2 regions of the Arthrobacter sp. Y-9 genome follow, and region 2 is predicted to be linked to the other one. Evidence: riboswitches for the same ligand, from Rfam matches in the RefSeq annotation. Region 2 holds a riboswitch; the other holds the start of a gene.
The links. Region 2 has a riboswitch for S-adenosylmethionine ahead of P9849_RS05035 (bifunctional o-acetylhomoserine/o-acetylserine sulfhydrylase). Riboswitches for the same ligand answer to the same signal wherever they lie in the genome.
Positions count from the first base shown of each region.

Region 1: another riboswitch for S-adenosylmethionine. It lies ahead of P9849_RS03650 (hypothetical protein); the one in region 2 lies ahead of P9849_RS05035 (bifunctional o-acetylhomoserine/o-acetylserine sulfhydrylase).

Region 1 is NZ_CP121463.1:814,788-822,548, forward strand. Features, by position in the region: gene P9849_RS03610 (thiamine pyrophosphate-binding protein) at 1-464, opposite strand, end outside; gene P9849_RS03615 (sodium:solute symporter) at 679-2,199, shown strand; gene P9849_RS03620 (hypothetical protein) at 2,652-2,966, shown strand; gene P9849_RS03625 (GlsB/YeaQ/YmgE family stress response membrane protein) at 3,012-3,275, shown strand; gene P9849_RS03630 (CsbD family protein) at 3,360-3,536, shown strand; gene P9849_RS03635 (MarR family transcriptional regulator) at 3,762-4,268, shown strand; gene P9849_RS03640 (YdcF family protein) at 4,263-5,294, opposite strand; gene P9849_RS03645 (VIT1/CCC1 transporter family protein) at 5,425-6,516, opposite strand; gene P9849_RS03650 (hypothetical protein) at 6,568-6,870, opposite strand; SAM riboswitch class IV at 6,882-6,990, opposite strand; gene P9849_RS03655 (cupin domain-containing protein) at 7,234-7,761, shown strand, end outside.
Region 2 is NZ_CP121463.1:1,159,891-1,167,651, reverse strand. Features, by position in the region: gene P9849_RS05035 (bifunctional o-acetylhomoserine/o-acetylserine sulfhydrylase) at 1-1,318, opposite strand, end outside; SAM riboswitch class IV at 1,404-1,521, opposite strand; gene P9849_RS05030 (VOC family protein) at 1,649-2,287, shown strand; gene P9849_RS05025 (hypothetical protein) at 2,533-4,143, shown strand; gene P9849_RS05020 (type II CAAX endopeptidase family protein) at 4,193-5,017, opposite strand; gene P9849_RS05015 (histidine phosphatase family protein) at 5,108-5,788, shown strand; gene P9849_RS05010 (DeoR/GlpR family DNA-binding transcription regulator) at 5,855-6,700, opposite strand; gene P9849_RS05005 (class II fructose-bisphosphate aldolase) at 6,697-7,545, opposite strand; gene P9849_RS05000 (1-phosphofructokinase family hexose kinase) at 7,542-7,761, opposite strand, start outside.

The sequences.
Region 1 (7,761 bases), 350 kb from region 2:
GCCCAGGCGTCGCGGAGGGCGGAGGGGATGGCGGAGGCGTGCTGGATGGTCCGCTGGGATTTCGTCACCTGGGAGGCGGCGAGGGCCTGATCGTCGAGCTGGTGGAGCATGCCGCGGCGCCGTGCCCCGAGACCAGGCGTGGGGATCTGGCTGGCGACGACGACCATCGGAACGCCCGTGGCGTAGGCCTCCTGCAACCCGGCCAGGGAGGTCAGGGCCCCGGGGCCGGTCGAGAGGAACAGGACGCCCGGCTGTCCGGTGGCGCGGGAATACCCGTCCGCGGCGAAGGCGGAGTTGTTCTCGATGCGGCTGGAGACGAAGTGCGGCCGTCCGCAGCCCATGGCGTCGAAGAGGCCCAGCGCGTGCTGGCCGGGGATGCCGAAGACCGTGCGGGCGCCGAGGGCCTGCAGGGTCTCGACCACCAGGTCGCCGCCGTTGCGTACTGCCGGGTGCTCTCCGGACATTTCTCCCCCTCGGGTAGCAGTTCGTGTGGGCGCGGACCGGCCTTCGGCGGCTTCCGTGGAAGGTGATGCGCGCAACACCATGCTACCCAGGAGTTTTCCAATATGCACCCGTTGTTGCTGATTGGTTGACTTTGGTTGAAGCGGAAACTTACCCTTGTGTCAGTCGTCACGCTCGGTCGTGACCCAGCGCACCACCCTTTGAGTAAGGTTCACCATGGACGGAAACATCATCAATTCGGGGATCGTGATCCTCTATCTCGCGGCAATGCTGGCCTTCGGTTTCTGGGGCAAATCCCGGACGAAGAACAACAGCGACTTCCTGGTGGCGGGCCGCCGCCTCGGCCCCCTGCTGTACACCGGCACCATGGCCGCCGTGGTCCTCGGCGGAGCCTCGACGGTCGGCGGTGTCGGCCTCGGCTACAAGTTCGGCATCTCCGGCATGTGGCTCGTGGTGGCGATCGGCGTCGGCGTCCTGCTGCTCAGCCTGCTGTTCGCGGGCATGATCCAGAAGCTGAAGATCTACACCGTGTCCCAGATGCTGACGCTGCGGTACGGCACGCGCGCCACGCAGACCTCCGGCATCGTGATGCTGGCGTACACGCTGATGCTCTGCGCCACGTCCACCAGTGCCTACGCCACCATCTTCGTGGTGCTCTTCGGCTGGGACCGCTGGCTGGCGATCGCCATCGGCGGCGCGATCGTGCTGGTCTACTCCACCATCGGCGGCATGTGGTCCATCACCCTGGCCGACCAGGTGCAGTTCTTCATCAAGACCATCGGCGTCTTCTTCCTCATGCTGCCCTTCGCCCTGGGCGCGGCCGGCGGCTGGGACGGCATCAAGCAGCGCGTGAACGCCTCGTTCTTCCAGTGGGACGGCATCGGCGTGCAGACCATCATCACGTACTTCGTGGTCTACACCCTCGGCCTGCTGATCGGCCAGGACATCTGGCAGCGCGTGTTCACCGCCAAGACCCCCGGCGTGGCCCGCTGGGGCGGCGCGACGGCGGGCGTCTACTGCATCCTCTACGGCCTGGCCGGCGCCGTGATCGGCATGGCCGCCCACGTGGCCCTGCCGAACATCGACGTCGCGAACCTCGGCAAGGACGTGGTCTACGCCGAGGTCGCCACCCACATCCTGCCGGTCGCCATCGGCGGCCTGGTACTCGCCGCCGCCGTCGCGGCCATGATGTCCACCGCCTCCGGCGCTCTGATCGCGGCAGCCACTGTGGCGCGCACCGACGTCGCTCCGTTCGTGGCGAGTTGGTTCGGCCGCAACGTGGCCGTCGAGCACGATAAGAATCCCGAAGAGGACGTCAAGGAGAACCGTCTCTGGGTCCTGGGCCTCGGCGTGGTGGCGATCATCCTCGCCATCCTGGTCAAGGACGTGGTCGCGGCTCTCACCATCGCGTATGACATCCTGGTGGGCGGCCTCCTGGTCGCGATCCTGGGCGGTCTCGTGTGGAAGCGCGGCACCGGAATGGGCGCCGCAGTCTCCATGGCCGTCGGCACCGTGGTCACCCTCGGCACCATGATCATCCTCGAGATCAACGCCAAGGTCCCGCTCGACGGCGTCTACGCCAACGAGCCGATCTACTACGGCCTGATCTCCTCCGCCGTCGTCTACATCGCGGTGTCGCTCATGACCCCGCCCACGGACACGAAGGTCATCGAGGCGTGGAACGCCCGCTTGGCCGGCGCGAACGCCGAAGAAGAGCCGGTCATCCCGGCGCACTGACGGCGTAGCCGCACCTCCGTCCAGAGCCTGGTGTGAGGAGCGACGCCGGATCCCTGGATGGGGTCGTCGGCGCCGCGCTGCGGCACTGAAGTCCACTCCACACGCAAGCCGTCCCGGTCACCGACCGGGGCGGGTTTCGTGCGTCCCGGGGCGGGTGATCTGAGCAGCGCGCTGACCGTTAAGAGCCATTCGACCGCGGGGTCTCGGTGGATCGGAAGTCTAGCTATCTAAAGAGATGCGTGCCGCTGATCGCCAAAAGATCACGAATGTAGGGGAACTGCACTCAGTGCGAAGCGTTGATTCGACGACTAGCTAGACAAGCGAGCTATGTGTTAGCGTGATGCGCATGATCCATTCCGCCGCCGGCTGGGGGAGGAGCGGATCACGGTTCCCCCGCCTGCGGGCGGTTGCATTTCTTGAGTTGCACACTTCAGAGAATTCGGGAGAGCGAGATGGAAAGCTACCAGAGCCTGGTTGCCAGGGCCTCTGTCAATGCGGCGAAGGCGCACCCTGCGCTTGCCGACGCGAGCGTCCGGGTCGAGGGTGACTCCGACGGGCTCGTATTGCACGCCGTCTATACGATGAGCGGCACCGCCGACCCCGTGGCGGTGATGGCCCTCGTCGAGGAGCGGCTCATTCCGGACATGGAGAAGCTGCTCGATGCGAGCTTCGTCCAGCGTCACGTCCGCTTCGCCGTCGAAGCCACGGCCGACGCGCACCCCGCGGATCACCGGTCGGGTTCCCAGCCCGCCCTGGCCACCGCCTGACAATCTTCACCGACACACTGTTCAGCACTATTTGAGGAGGAAATCATGGGATTTCTCGGTTGGATCATTCTGGGCCTGATCGCAGGCGCCATCGCCAAGGCCATCACTCCGGGTGAGCACGGGGGCGGCTGGCTCTCGACGCTCGTCCTGGGCGTCGTCGGCGCGCTGGTCGGTGGCTGGATCGGATCGGCACTGTTCCACGAGGGCGTCAACAGCTTCTGGTCCCTCGGATCCTGGCTGCTCGCGATCGGCGGCGCCGTGCTGGTCCTGGTCGTCTGGGGGGCTTTGACCCGCAAGAGCCGGGCCTGAGGACTCGGACCCTCACAGCCGTCCGCAGTGTCGTGCCCTCACGGCCCGCCACGGTTTTCAGCACTCACTGAAAGGAAGAACATCATGAGTTTCATCGACAAGGCCAAGAACGCTGCCGATCAGGCGGTCGGCAAGGCCAAGGAAGTCATCGGCGAGGCGACGGACAACCACAAGCTGGAGGCTGAAGGCAAGCTTCAGCAGGCCAAGGGTGACGTCAAGCAGGCCGGCGAGGACGTCAAGGACGCCTTCAAAGACAAGTGACCCAAGGTCATTGACCCTGCGCCTTCGTCGGTGCCGGCATCGACCCACATCATCGTGGGGGTGCCGGCCCTGACGGGTTGCCGGCGGGAAGAGATTCCCGCTCGTCAGCGCGCCGGGGGAGCGTGAAGACCCCGGTGGCGCATCGCCCCGCTGGTCCCGTGCGGTGACGAGACATCCCGGGAGAGCGGGCCCGTAGTACCCCGAAATCGAAAAGGTTGATTTTCGATGGCGCTCGAACTGATCGACAGGCGCTGGCAGGAAAGCGATCGTCACGACCAGGCGCTTTCCGCCCTCCATCATCTCCGTGAGTTCACGATCGCCGCGGAACAGGCCCGTGAAGGCCTCCGCGAGGAATTGAACGTGAACTCCACCGACCTCGCCGCGCTGCGGTACCTGCTCGCCGAGTCCGGACACCGGCAGGTCACGGCCTCCAGGATCGAGAGACATCTGGGTCTCTCGTCTGCCTCCACCACCACCCTGGTGGCGCGATTGGAGAGGGCCGGTTATCTGGTCCGCGAGCCCGATGCCAGGGACCGGCGGTTCAACATCCTGCATCCGACCGAACGTGCACGGACCGTGGTCCATTCGATCCTGGAAGTCCAGGCAGAAGCCCTGACCGCGGTGGCCCGGTCCTTCGACGATGAGGAACTCTCGATCGTGGAGGGGTTCCTCACGGACTGCATCGCCGCTCTGCGGGAGTCCGGCTCAGGCGTCTTCCGGAAGACGTCATGACCAGCGGTATGACTCCCAGAGCAGCGCGAGGCAGCCGAGCACGATCGCCGCGCACACGCCGAAGTTGATCCACTTGTACTGCAGGAACACGGCGACGAACTCGCGCAGAAATGCGCTGGGGACGAAGTAGGCCGCGGTCTTCGAGCCACGCACCACTGCCTTCATCCCCGCACGGCGGGTGTACATCGCCGCCCGGAAGACGTGATAACTGCTGGTCGTCACCGTGACGACCGGATCGTTCTTCGTCATCAGAGCACGCGAGAACTCGAGGTTCTCCATCGTGGTGCGAGCCTCGGTCTCCGGCAGCACATCGGACTCGGGAACGCCGGCGTCCACCAGATACTCGGCCATGGCTGCGCCCTCGCTGCGGCTTTCGTCAGGGCCCTGGCCGCCACTCGGAATGAGCACCGGGCGAGACCCTTCGGGCGCCGCCCGGTGGATCTGCACCGCCTTGTCCAGACGCCCTGCGAGCAGCGGGGGGACCTTCCCGCCGATCAGGCCGGACCCGAGGATGATGACGTAATCCGGCACCTGTTTGCTCCGGGTACGCGCGTAGATGAAGGAGTACAGGAGGAATGCGCAGAACACGAAGCCCACATAGGCCACCAGCATGAAGAGGAGGAAGGGGACCATGCTCACCCAGAGGGGTGCCTCGGGACCTCCGGCAAACCGTTCGAGCAGCCCCAGCAGGAAGGGGGCGAACAGCACGAGCAGGCCCACGGCGAGAGACAGCAGATTCGCCATGGACCGTCCCTCGCGCCGTAGCATGACGACGCCGTTCACCACGAGGAAGAGTCCGAGCACGGGCACCGCGAGGATGGCGAGCAGCACGACGATCAGCAGCAGCCACGCCGTGTCGTCGTTCCGGCCCAGGCTCAGCAGCGCGAAGCCCAGCGCGAGGAGCAGGAAGACCCCGTTCCTCATGCGGCGGCGGTCCCTCCAGGTGCTCACGGCGGCGGCCAGTGCGAACACGATGGCGAGCACCGTGGTGATGTTCTCCAGGATCACCCTGGTGATGTTGTCCATACGTTCCTCCCGCACGTAACTCTACGCAGAGGCCGGGAGGGGACGGGTGGCCGCGAGCCGTATGTGGGCAAAGACGCACCCTCCGCCTGTGTGCCAGGGGAGGGTGCGCCGTCGTCGGTCAGTGAGCGGATCAGCCGATCGTGGCCCCGAACAGCAGGCCCAGAAGGTAGGTGGCCCCGGCCGCGCCGAGTCCGATCAGCAGCTGACGCAGCGCACGGCTGAGCGGCGACGTGCCGGAGAGCAGCCCAACGACCGCGCCCGTGCCGAGCAGCACCAGGCCCACCAGGACCACCGACAGCGCCAGCGCGCCGAAACCGCTCATGCCGAAGAGGAACGGCAGGATCGGGATGAGCGCGCCGGAGGCGAAGAAGCAGAAGCTGGACGAGGCGGCGCCCCAGGCGGTGCCGATCTCCTCATGGTCGTTCGTCGTCTCGGGGGCCTCGGGATGCAGGGAGAGGCTCGGGTCGCAGTCGCAGCTGAAGCGCCCCATCCGTTCCGCGGCGCGGTGCTCGGCGGCTTCGCGGCTCATGCCGCGCGCCAGGTAGACCAGGACGAGCTCGTTGTGCTCCAGATCGAGGCGCGGTGCGGCGTCGAGCGTGATCTGTGTGGGGCGGCTGGCCTCCAGGAGTTCCCGCTGGGAACGGACCGAGACGTATTCGCCCGCGCCCATCGAGAGGGCGCCGGCCAGCAGGCCCGCGACGCCGCTGAAGAGGACCACCTGGCTGTCGACGCCGGTGGCCGCCATGCCCATGACGAGGGAGAGGTTGCTGACCAGGCCGTCGTTCGCCCCGAACACGGCGGCGCGGAACGTCCCGGACAGCCGGGCGCGGCCGCGGGTGGCGAGGCCTCGCACCACTTCTTCATGGATCTGCTCATCGGCGGCCATGGCGGGGGTGGCGTGGGGATCGGTCGCGTACGGGGAGCGGCCCTCGGCGCGCTGAGCCAGCGCCAGAACGAATACGGAGCCGAAGTTCCGGGCCAGGAAGCCCAGGAACCGGCTGTTGAGGGAGGCATGGCGGGGCTTGTCCGCCTGATCGCCCAGCAGTGTCAGCCAATGGGCTTCATGCCGGCCCTCGGCTTCCGCGAGAGCCAGGAGGATCGCCTTCTCCTCGCCTTCGCGACGGGCCGCCAGATCGCGGTACACGGAGGCTTCGGCGCGTTCGTCCGCAAGGTACTGCTGCCAGCGCCGGATATCGGCGGGTGACGCTTGAGGGGTGTTCATGGGATCCTGCTCCTGAGGTGTGGTCGGAGGTGGCGCCCCATTGCGCAGCCCTCACTGTAGCGCGAAATTCCGCGGATTTTCGGACGGTTCACCGACGCTTCCGGTTTCGGTGGACCGCAATCGGGAGAGCGGCTGAAGGCTGAATCTGAGCTCCCGTCCGGCCCGCAGACCCGTGACCGCGACGCGGACCGTCAGCACGCCGTCGTCCTCCCAGACAGGGGGCCGGACCGCCCGGTTCAGCGCGTCGATCAGCTGATGCGGCTGCGCGCAGAAGTAGTGGTGGCTGGCGCCGTGGAGGAACAGGGTGACCCGGCCGCTCTGGAGGTCGACGGCGGGCAGGACGGTGACGGACATGAGAATCCTTGCGTGTGCTCTTGCCCCGCCAGGAGAACGGGGCCGCTTCTGCATCCGAGCCACCCGTGAACATGGGGTTGGCGGGTGGCCAGTCGGAGCTTGGCGCCACCTCTCGTGAAGCTGACTACACTGTAGCGGACGACGGCGGAGCGCGGCAGGGATCTGCGGTCGGCCGGGGGTCCTGTGACGCGGTGTTGAGCTGGGGAGACTCCGGTTGCGACGGATCCAAGTTGAGGTGCAGGCATAACTTGATCCCTGGTACTAAACTCGCTTCCAGAAGCTGCCCAACGTGACCGGGAACACTTCCGTGCCCAACTCGTGGATCCCCCCACCTCGAGCGGCGCCCGCGATTGAAAGGCCACCATGAAAGCCCTCCCCATCGAGCCGAGCAACGCGCCGATCAACATCGGCTCGCGGATCCGTGCGGCCCGCAAGGCTCAGCGCATGACGATCGAGCAGGTGGCCGAGGTGACCGGCCTGACCAAGGGCTTCCTGTCCCGGGTGGAACGCGATCTGACCTCGCCCTCCGTGGCGTCCCTCGTCACGCTCTGCCAGGTGCTGTCGGTGGACATCGGTGATCTGTTCGCGGCGACCGACGTGGCGCTGACCCGGGCCGACGAGGCTCCCAAGATCTCGTTCGGTGGCGACGGGATCATCGAGACCCTGCTCACCGCACGGTCCGAACGCCGGGTGCAGTTGCTGAGGGGAGTCATCGAGCCCGGAGGCAAGGGCGAGTCGGAACTCTACTCCGTGGACTGCGACGTCGATGTGCTGCACGTGGTCAAGGGCCGGATCGTGCTGATCCTCTCCAATGAGCGCTACGAACTCTCCGCCGGCGACACCTTGAGCTTCCCCGGCCGTGAGCCGCACACCTGGCTGAACCCGACCGAT
Region 2 (7,761 bases):
AGACGGCGGCCTTGGCGGCCCGGAAACCGGCGTCCAGATCGGCCAGGATGTCGTCGATGTGCTCGATGCCCACGGCGAGACGGACCAGGCCCGGGGTGACGCCCGCGGCCCGCTGACCTGCTTCGCTGAGCTGGGCGTGCGTGGTGGACGCCGGGTGGATGACGAGGGAGCGGACATCGCCCAGGTTCGCCACATGCGAGTGGAGTTCCAGCGCGTCCACGAACGCCTTGCCGGCTTCGAGTCCGCCGGCGATCTCGAACGCCACCACGGCGCCGATGCCGTTGGGGCCGTACTTGCGTCCCCGCTCGTACCACGGGCTGCTCGGCAGGCCGGCGTACGCGACGCGTTCGACATCGTCGCGCGCCTCCAGGAATTCGGCGACCTTCAGCGCGTTCTCCACGTGGCGCTCGACGCGGAGGCTGAGCGTCTCGAGACCCTGCGCGATGAGGAACGCGTTGAACGGGCTGACGGCGGATCCGAGGTCACGCAGCAGCTGCACGCGGGCCTTCAGGATGTAGCTGAGGTTGGCGCCCAAAGCGCCGTCCGCGCCGAGGTCACGGGCGTAGACGAGTCCGTTGTAGCTCTCATCCGGGGTGTTGAAGCCCGGGAACTTCTCCGGGTCCGCGCCGAAGTCGAACTTGCCGGAGTCCACGATCACGCCGGCGATCGCGCTGCCGTGACCGCCCAGGTACTTGGTGGCCGAGTGCACCACGATGTCCGCGCCCCACTCGAGCGGCCGGATGAGGTACGGGGTGGCTAGGGTGTTGTCCACGATCAGCGGGACGCCGGATTCATGCGCCACGGAGGCCACGCCTTCGATGTCCAGGATGTCCTGCCTCGGGTTGGAGACGACCTCGGCGAAGAAGAGCTTGGTGTTCGGACGGACGGCGGCGCGCCAGTGGTCCAGGTTGTCCGGGTCCTCGACGAAGGTGACCTCGATGCCGAACTTCTTCAGGGTGTTGGCCAGGAGGTTGTAGGTGCCGCCGTACAGGCTCGGGCTGGCCACCACGTGGTCACCCGCCTCGGCCACATTGAGGATGGCGAACGTCTCGGCAGCCTGACCGGAACTGAGCAGCAGGGCCGCCAGACCGCCTTCGAGACTGGCGATGCGCTGCTCGACGGCGTCCTGCGTCGGGTTGCCGATACGGGTGTAGATGGGGGCCAGCTCGGCGAGCGCGAAGCGGTTGGCGGCGCTCTCGGCGCTCGGGAACACGAAGGACGTGGTCTGGTAGATCGGCAGGGCCCGCGCGCCGGTGACGGCGTCCGGCTCCTGTCCGACATGGATCTGGCGGGTTTCGAAGGACCAGTTGTTGGTCATGGCTTTCCTTAGATTTCAAGGGCCAGGAACGGTCTCCCCCACCATCGCGGCGTCAGCCTTCCGGAAGGAAGGAGACGGCGCCCACGGCCCGCGCTTGCGTGCCGGCGTGCATGCCGACCCGCCTGGTCTTCACCCGGGGCACCCCGCCGCGGACGGAGGGTTGCCGGCCAGCAAGCCGGGGCTCGATGCTGGCACTCATGACCTGCAACCCAGGGTAGGGGGCCGGAGGGAGTGCGGAAAAGGGGTGCGTCACAGAACGTCCCAGAGGCTGTCGCGTGACTTAGGTAACCCTAAGCTGAGTGCCTAGTCACAAAGTGCAAGGATGATGCCATGCGCATGGATCACGTTTCTTACGCTTGTGAACGCGATGGCCTGGAGGCCACGGCGGAGCGCATTTCTGCCGCTCTTGGACTGCACGCGGTGCGCGGTGGGGTACACCCCCGTTTCGGCACCCGCAACATGATCTTCCCCTTGGCCGACCACAAATATCTTGAGGTCGTGGAAGTCCTGGACCACCCCGCTTCGGACAAGGCGCCGTTCGGCCAGGCCGTGCGGGCCCGCTCCGCGATGGGCGGTGGGTGGATGGGCTGGTGCGTCGCCGTGGACGACCTGGCCCCCTTCGAATCACGTCTGGGCCGCGAGGCCGTCCCCGGGAACCGCAAGTTCCCCGACGGCCGCGAGCTCATCTGGAAGCAGATCGGCATCCTGGGTCTCATCGCGGACCCGCAGGTGCCGTACATGCTCAAGTGGGAGGGTGACTCCACCCTCCACCCGTCGCTCGTGTACCCGAGCGACGTCCGGGTCTCCAGCCTCACCATCGCCGGTTCCGCGGAACGCGTGACCGAGTGGCTCGGCGAGGAAGTGGAGAACCCGCTGGAGGACGTCGCCGTGGAGTGGATCGCTCCGCACGGCACCCCCGGCATCATGTCCGTGACCTTCGAAACGGCGAACGGCTCCGTGACCCTCTGAGGCTCACCCGCCACGCCGTCTGAAGGCCGCCTGTTCCGCATCGCGCGGAACGGCGGCCTTCGCCGTACCCCAGCGCCACGGCGCCACCCCTCTTCCGGGGCGGCCCGTGTTCAGTACCATGAGTCCACCAGAGAGCGGCGCCACGCACCGAGCAGGTCACCGCCCCGGACGGTCCGCGGAGCCGCTCGCTGATCAGGCCATGCTCGCCGGCGCGGGCGTGGTGTCAGAGCCCAGAGGGAGGGCCCATGAAGAGAACGTCACTCGCAGCCGCACTCGCGTTGCTGGCCGTGCTGGTCACAGCCTGCACCCCCGACGGCGGCCGGCCTGCCCCGACGTCGCCGTCCCCGACGCAGCGGGTCATCCCGGCGGGCAACCCCGACCGCGACCAGGCCGCCGTCCGGCGGCAGCTGGCGGCCGTCGACCCCTGCGCGCTCCTCGACCCCCGCATCACCACTGGTCTCGGACGGAAACCCGGACTCATCAGCGCCACCCCCTTCGACTGCCGGGTCCAGGACGAGGGCGTGCAGGCCGTGAGCTACGCGGACAGCACCGCGTCCCAGCGGCACGGACAGGAGCGGCTCGACCTCGGCGGGGTGGTGGCCTACCGCTCCACCAAGGCGACCGGCCGGTGCACGATCAGCCTCCCGGTCGACTTCGACCACGCCATCACCCTCGCCCAGGATCCGGTGGGCGCCTACGACTGCACGCAGCCCGAGGCGTACGCCAAGACCGTCGCTCCGCGCCTGCGGGACGATCCGGCGTCGTTCGCGCGGAAGGACCCCCGGCCCGGCGTCTCCGTGTGCGATGTCCTGTCCTCGGCGCTCGGGCCACTCCCGGCGGGACAAGTCCTGGCGCCCCGCACGTCCTTCACCGGCAGCCTCGCCGAATGCGGTGTCTGGCGGGACGCGGCGGCCTCGGGCGGCGCGCCCGTCTACACGCGGCAGGCCCTCACGCTCGCCTACCGGAAACCCCTGGCGGAACTGCGCACCGGGGGCGGCTGGCAGGACAGCGAGGTGCGGCCGATCGCGGGGACCGAGGTCCTGTTCTGGAAGGATTCCGGAGCCGGCTGCACGCTCCTCTGGGATGCCTGGCCGAACCAGACGCCCGTGCGCGACCGCGTCGTTCAGGCCCAGGCGGAGGCGGCGACGTGCGCCGACGCCTCCGCCCTCGCGCAGAAGCTCGTCCCCGTCCTCGCCAAGGCCGCGCCGCAGACCCTGGCGAAGACGCCCCTCGTGTACTCGGCGACGGAGCCGGATCTCGCCGCGGTCGGGGCGTGCTCCCACGTCGTGGACCAGGACCTCCGGCAATGCGCGCCGGCCACAGGCGCCGCAGCAGCCTCGGACCCGCGGCAGACGGTCACACTCGGCGCGGCGGATGCAGACACCCTGTGCACGGCCGCGGCCCCGACGGTCCGGAGGATCGCCGGGTCGTCACTGGAAGCGGTCACGGCCGTCCCGCCGGGTGGCGGAGCATTCGACTCCGGCGTCCTCCCGGTGCTGTGCGAGTTCGTGGAGCCGAGTCATAGCGTGGTGGTCCGCATCGGCGCCGTGGCGGATCTGCCGCTGAACAGCAAGCTGCTCCTCACGAAGACCCGCACCGCCCGCGACACCGAGTTCGCGGGGCATTCCGCCAAGGCCAGTGCCGGGGAGGCGGTCCGCGGCGCCCCGGACACGCGGCGCACCGCCCTGATCGCGGACACCACGGCCGAGACGCCGGGGCTGCTGCTGGTCGAGATGTCGGCCCTGCCGGACCGCGGCCAGGGCACCGGCACGGTGTCGCCGGCGGCCCGGGAGCGGTTGAACGGTTTCGACAAGCTGGCCACGGCGCTCAGCGAAGAACTGCTCGGCGCCCGCTGACGGCATGGGTGCCTGGCACCCATGCCCGAGCCGGCCCGGATGCCCGTGCCTAGCCCAGCCCGATCGCCTTGCCGAACAGGTCGTAGCCCACGAACGCCCCCACATCGAGCAGAGCGTGCGCCACCACGAGCGGCATCACGCGCCGCCACTTCAGGTACACCCAGCCGAACACGAGCCCCATCACGACATTGCCGAGGAACGGCCCGAATCCCTGATACAGGTGATAGCTGCCCCGGAGCAGGGCGCTGGCCAGCACGATCCACAGTGGAGAGAAGCGCAGCTGCCCGAGCCGCCGGAACAGGTAGCCGACCACCAGGGTCTCCTCCAGCACGCCGTGCCGGATGCCCGACAGCACCAGGACCGGCACCGTCCACCAGTGGGCGTCCAGCGCGGCCGGGATGATCGCCGTCGTGACGCCGAGCGCCCGGCCTGCCGCGTACAGCGCCAGCGTCCCCGCGCCGATGCCGACGGCGAGCGCCAGGCCGGTCCCGGCGTCGCGCGCCGGCCGTGCCAGGTCGAAGCCCATCCCCCGCCAGGGCTTCCGTCCCGCCTCGCCGCGCCAGGGCAGGAAGGTGGCGAGGAGATGGAAGGCGAGCAGCACCGGCACCAGCGAGAACACGATGTCCAGCAGCTGGTAGAGCAGATCGAAGAACTCCCGCTGATTGCGGGAGGGGTTCAGGGTGGACGTCGCGGAGGAGAGCGGCCCGCGGCTCAGCTTGTCGGCGAGCTGCACCACCGAGTACACCGCCGACTGTCCCAGGGACAGCCCCAGCACGAGCGCGATCTCCCACCAGAGGCGCCGCCGTCGCCCCTCGTCCGCGAGAGGCTCCCAGTCCAGGGACGACGACGGCGGGGACGGCTTCAGGCGCGGCATGTCACCACTGTAGTGACGCGCCGCGGACACGCGCACACTCCGCCGAACCCGCGGCGCCCCGTGGCCCGGCGGTGCGCCTAAGCTGGGCCTATGAGTGCGCCGCAGCAAATCATCATGATCCGGCACGGGCAGTCGGCGGCCAATGTGGACACCGGGATCTACAACCGGGTCCCGGACTACCGGATTCCGCTCACCGAGCTCGGAGTGGAGCAGGCCCGTCAGGCGGGTGAGAAGATCCGCCGGCAGCTGGACGGCCAGCAGGTCTGCGTCTACGTCTCACCGTACCTGAGGGCCTATCAGACCCTGGACGCCCTGGGACTGGGCGATCTGACCGAACGCGTCATCGAGGAGCCGCGTCTCCGGGAGCAGGACTGGGCGAACTTCCAGATCGCCGGGGACATCGCGGATCAGAAGGAGCTCCGGAACGCGTACGGCCACTTCTTCTACCGGTTCCGTGAGGGTGAGTCGGGGTCTGACGTCTACGACCGCATCTCCAGCTTCATGGAGACCCTGTACCGTCACTGGTCCAAGCCGAGCTACGCCCCCAACGCGCTCCTGGTCACGCACGGCCTCACGATGCGGCTGTTCTGCATGCGCTGGTTCCACTGGTCCGTGGAGTACTTCGAGTCGCTCAACAACCCGGGGAACGCCGAGATCCGCACCCTCATCCGCGAGGAGCACGGCAAGTACCGGCTGGACGCGCCGTTCAGCCAGTGGACGCAATGCCGTGAGACGGCGACCGTCCTGGATGCGCCGCCGCTGCACTTCTGAGACGGGCCACGTCTGGGACGTGGCCCGGCCCCGCCGTGAAGGCGGACCGGCCCTGGCCGCCCGGCCCTAGTGCGCCGGTTCCTCCTCGGTCGGGACCGACGACGCGTGCCGGTGATCCGCCACGCCGTCCCGGGCCACGAGCACCTTGGTGCCGCGGTCCTGGAAGGCCTTGAGGTCCTTGGCGGAGATGCCCTCGTCCGTGATGAGGTTGCGCATCTGGAAGCCGTGCATCGTGGCGAAGGCCCGTTTCCCAATCTTCGAGGAGTCGGCCAGGATGTAGCCCTCCAGGGCCCGCTTGGCCATGAGGGAGTTCACCTGGGCTTCGCCCTCGTCGTTGATGGTGGGGCCGAGAACCGGGTCCACTCCGTTGACGCCGATGAACGCGATGTCCAGCGCCACCTTCTGCATGATGGTGTCCGTGAACGGACCCACCAGTTCGTAGGAGCGCGGATTCAGGATGCCGCCGGTGACCATGATCTTGATGTTCGGGCGCACGGCGAGCTGAGAGGCGATGTTGATCGCGTTGGTGACCACGGTCAGCGTGGGCCGGTTGGACGGCGCGTTGAGGTCATCCCGGGTGGCCAGGACCTGCGCCAGGGCCGTGCTCGTGGTGCCTCCGCCCAGGCCCACCACCATGTACGGCTCCACGAGGGAGGACGCGGCGAGGGCGATCTGCTGCTTCGCCTCGGCGTTGTCGTCCCGGTTGTAGCGGCCGGGCAGGTCATAGGAGACGGAGCCCGTCGTGGCGCCGCCGCGGGTGCGGCTCAGCAGCCGCTGCTTGGCCAGCGAATCCAGGTCACGGCGTGCCGTGGCGGGAGAGACGCCCAGCTGGGTGACGATGTCCTCCACCTCGATCTGGCCACGCTCGGCCAGGAGGTCGAGAATGGCCGTCAATCGGTCGGTCCGGTTCATGAAGCACGCTCCGCAGTGTCGAAGAGAGTCAGAAGCCGGGCCACTTCTGGAATCAGTGCAGCCCGCCCCGCCCCCAGGTATTTCCGGGAATCCACAATATCCGGATGAGCTTCAAGGTACTCGCGCACAGCCCGTGTGAAGAAACCGTTAAGGTGTGTCGAGACGTTGATCTTCGTCATGCCCGCACGGATCGCCGCCTGGATGTTCGCGTCGGAGACGCCGGAGGAGCCGTGCAGCACGAGCGGCACGTCCAGCGCGGCGTGCAGGGCGGCGATGCGTTCCAGGTTCAGCTGGGCGTCGCGGCTGGTCATCGCGTGCGAGGAACCGACCGCCACGGCCAGGGCATCGACGCCGGTGGCCGCGACGAAGTCCCGGGCCTCCTGCGGGTCGGTCAGCACGCCGGGCGCGTGAGCCCCGTCCTTGCCTCCCACCTTGCCCAGCTCCGCCTCGACGTAGACGCCCGCGGCGTGCGCGTACTCCCGCACGCGCACTGTCGAGGCGACGTTCTCCTCGTAGTCGAGGTGCGCGCCGTCGTACATGATGGAGCCGAAGCCGAGGTCGACCGCCTGCCGCGCCAGCTCCTCGCTTTCGGCGTGGTCCAGGTGCACGGCGATGTCGACCCCGGCGGCGCGGCCCGCGGACAGCGTCGCGAGCGCGATGGGCTCCAGTCCGCCGTGGTACTTGGCGCAGTTCTCCGAGATCTGGAGGATGAGCGGCAGGCCCGCCTGCTCAGCACCCGCGATGAGCCCTTCGACGGTCTCCAGGTGGATGACGTTGAACGCCCCCTGACCGCTCCCCCGTCCTGTGGCGCGGTCCATGATGGTGCGGGTGCTGACCAGGCTCATGCAAGTTCCTCCAGGGTGATGATCAGGTGTTGTTCCAGTTCGGTGTGCCGGGGCGAGATCTCGCCGGCTCCCCGCATCAGGACCGCGGCCGCCGACCAGGAGGTGGCACGCCGCAGCAGATCTTCCGGGTCGTCCAGGCCTTCGGCGAGCGCCGTCGCCAGGGCGGAGACCGCGGCGTCGCCCGCGCCGGTCGGGTTTCCGCGCAGGGGTTCGGGG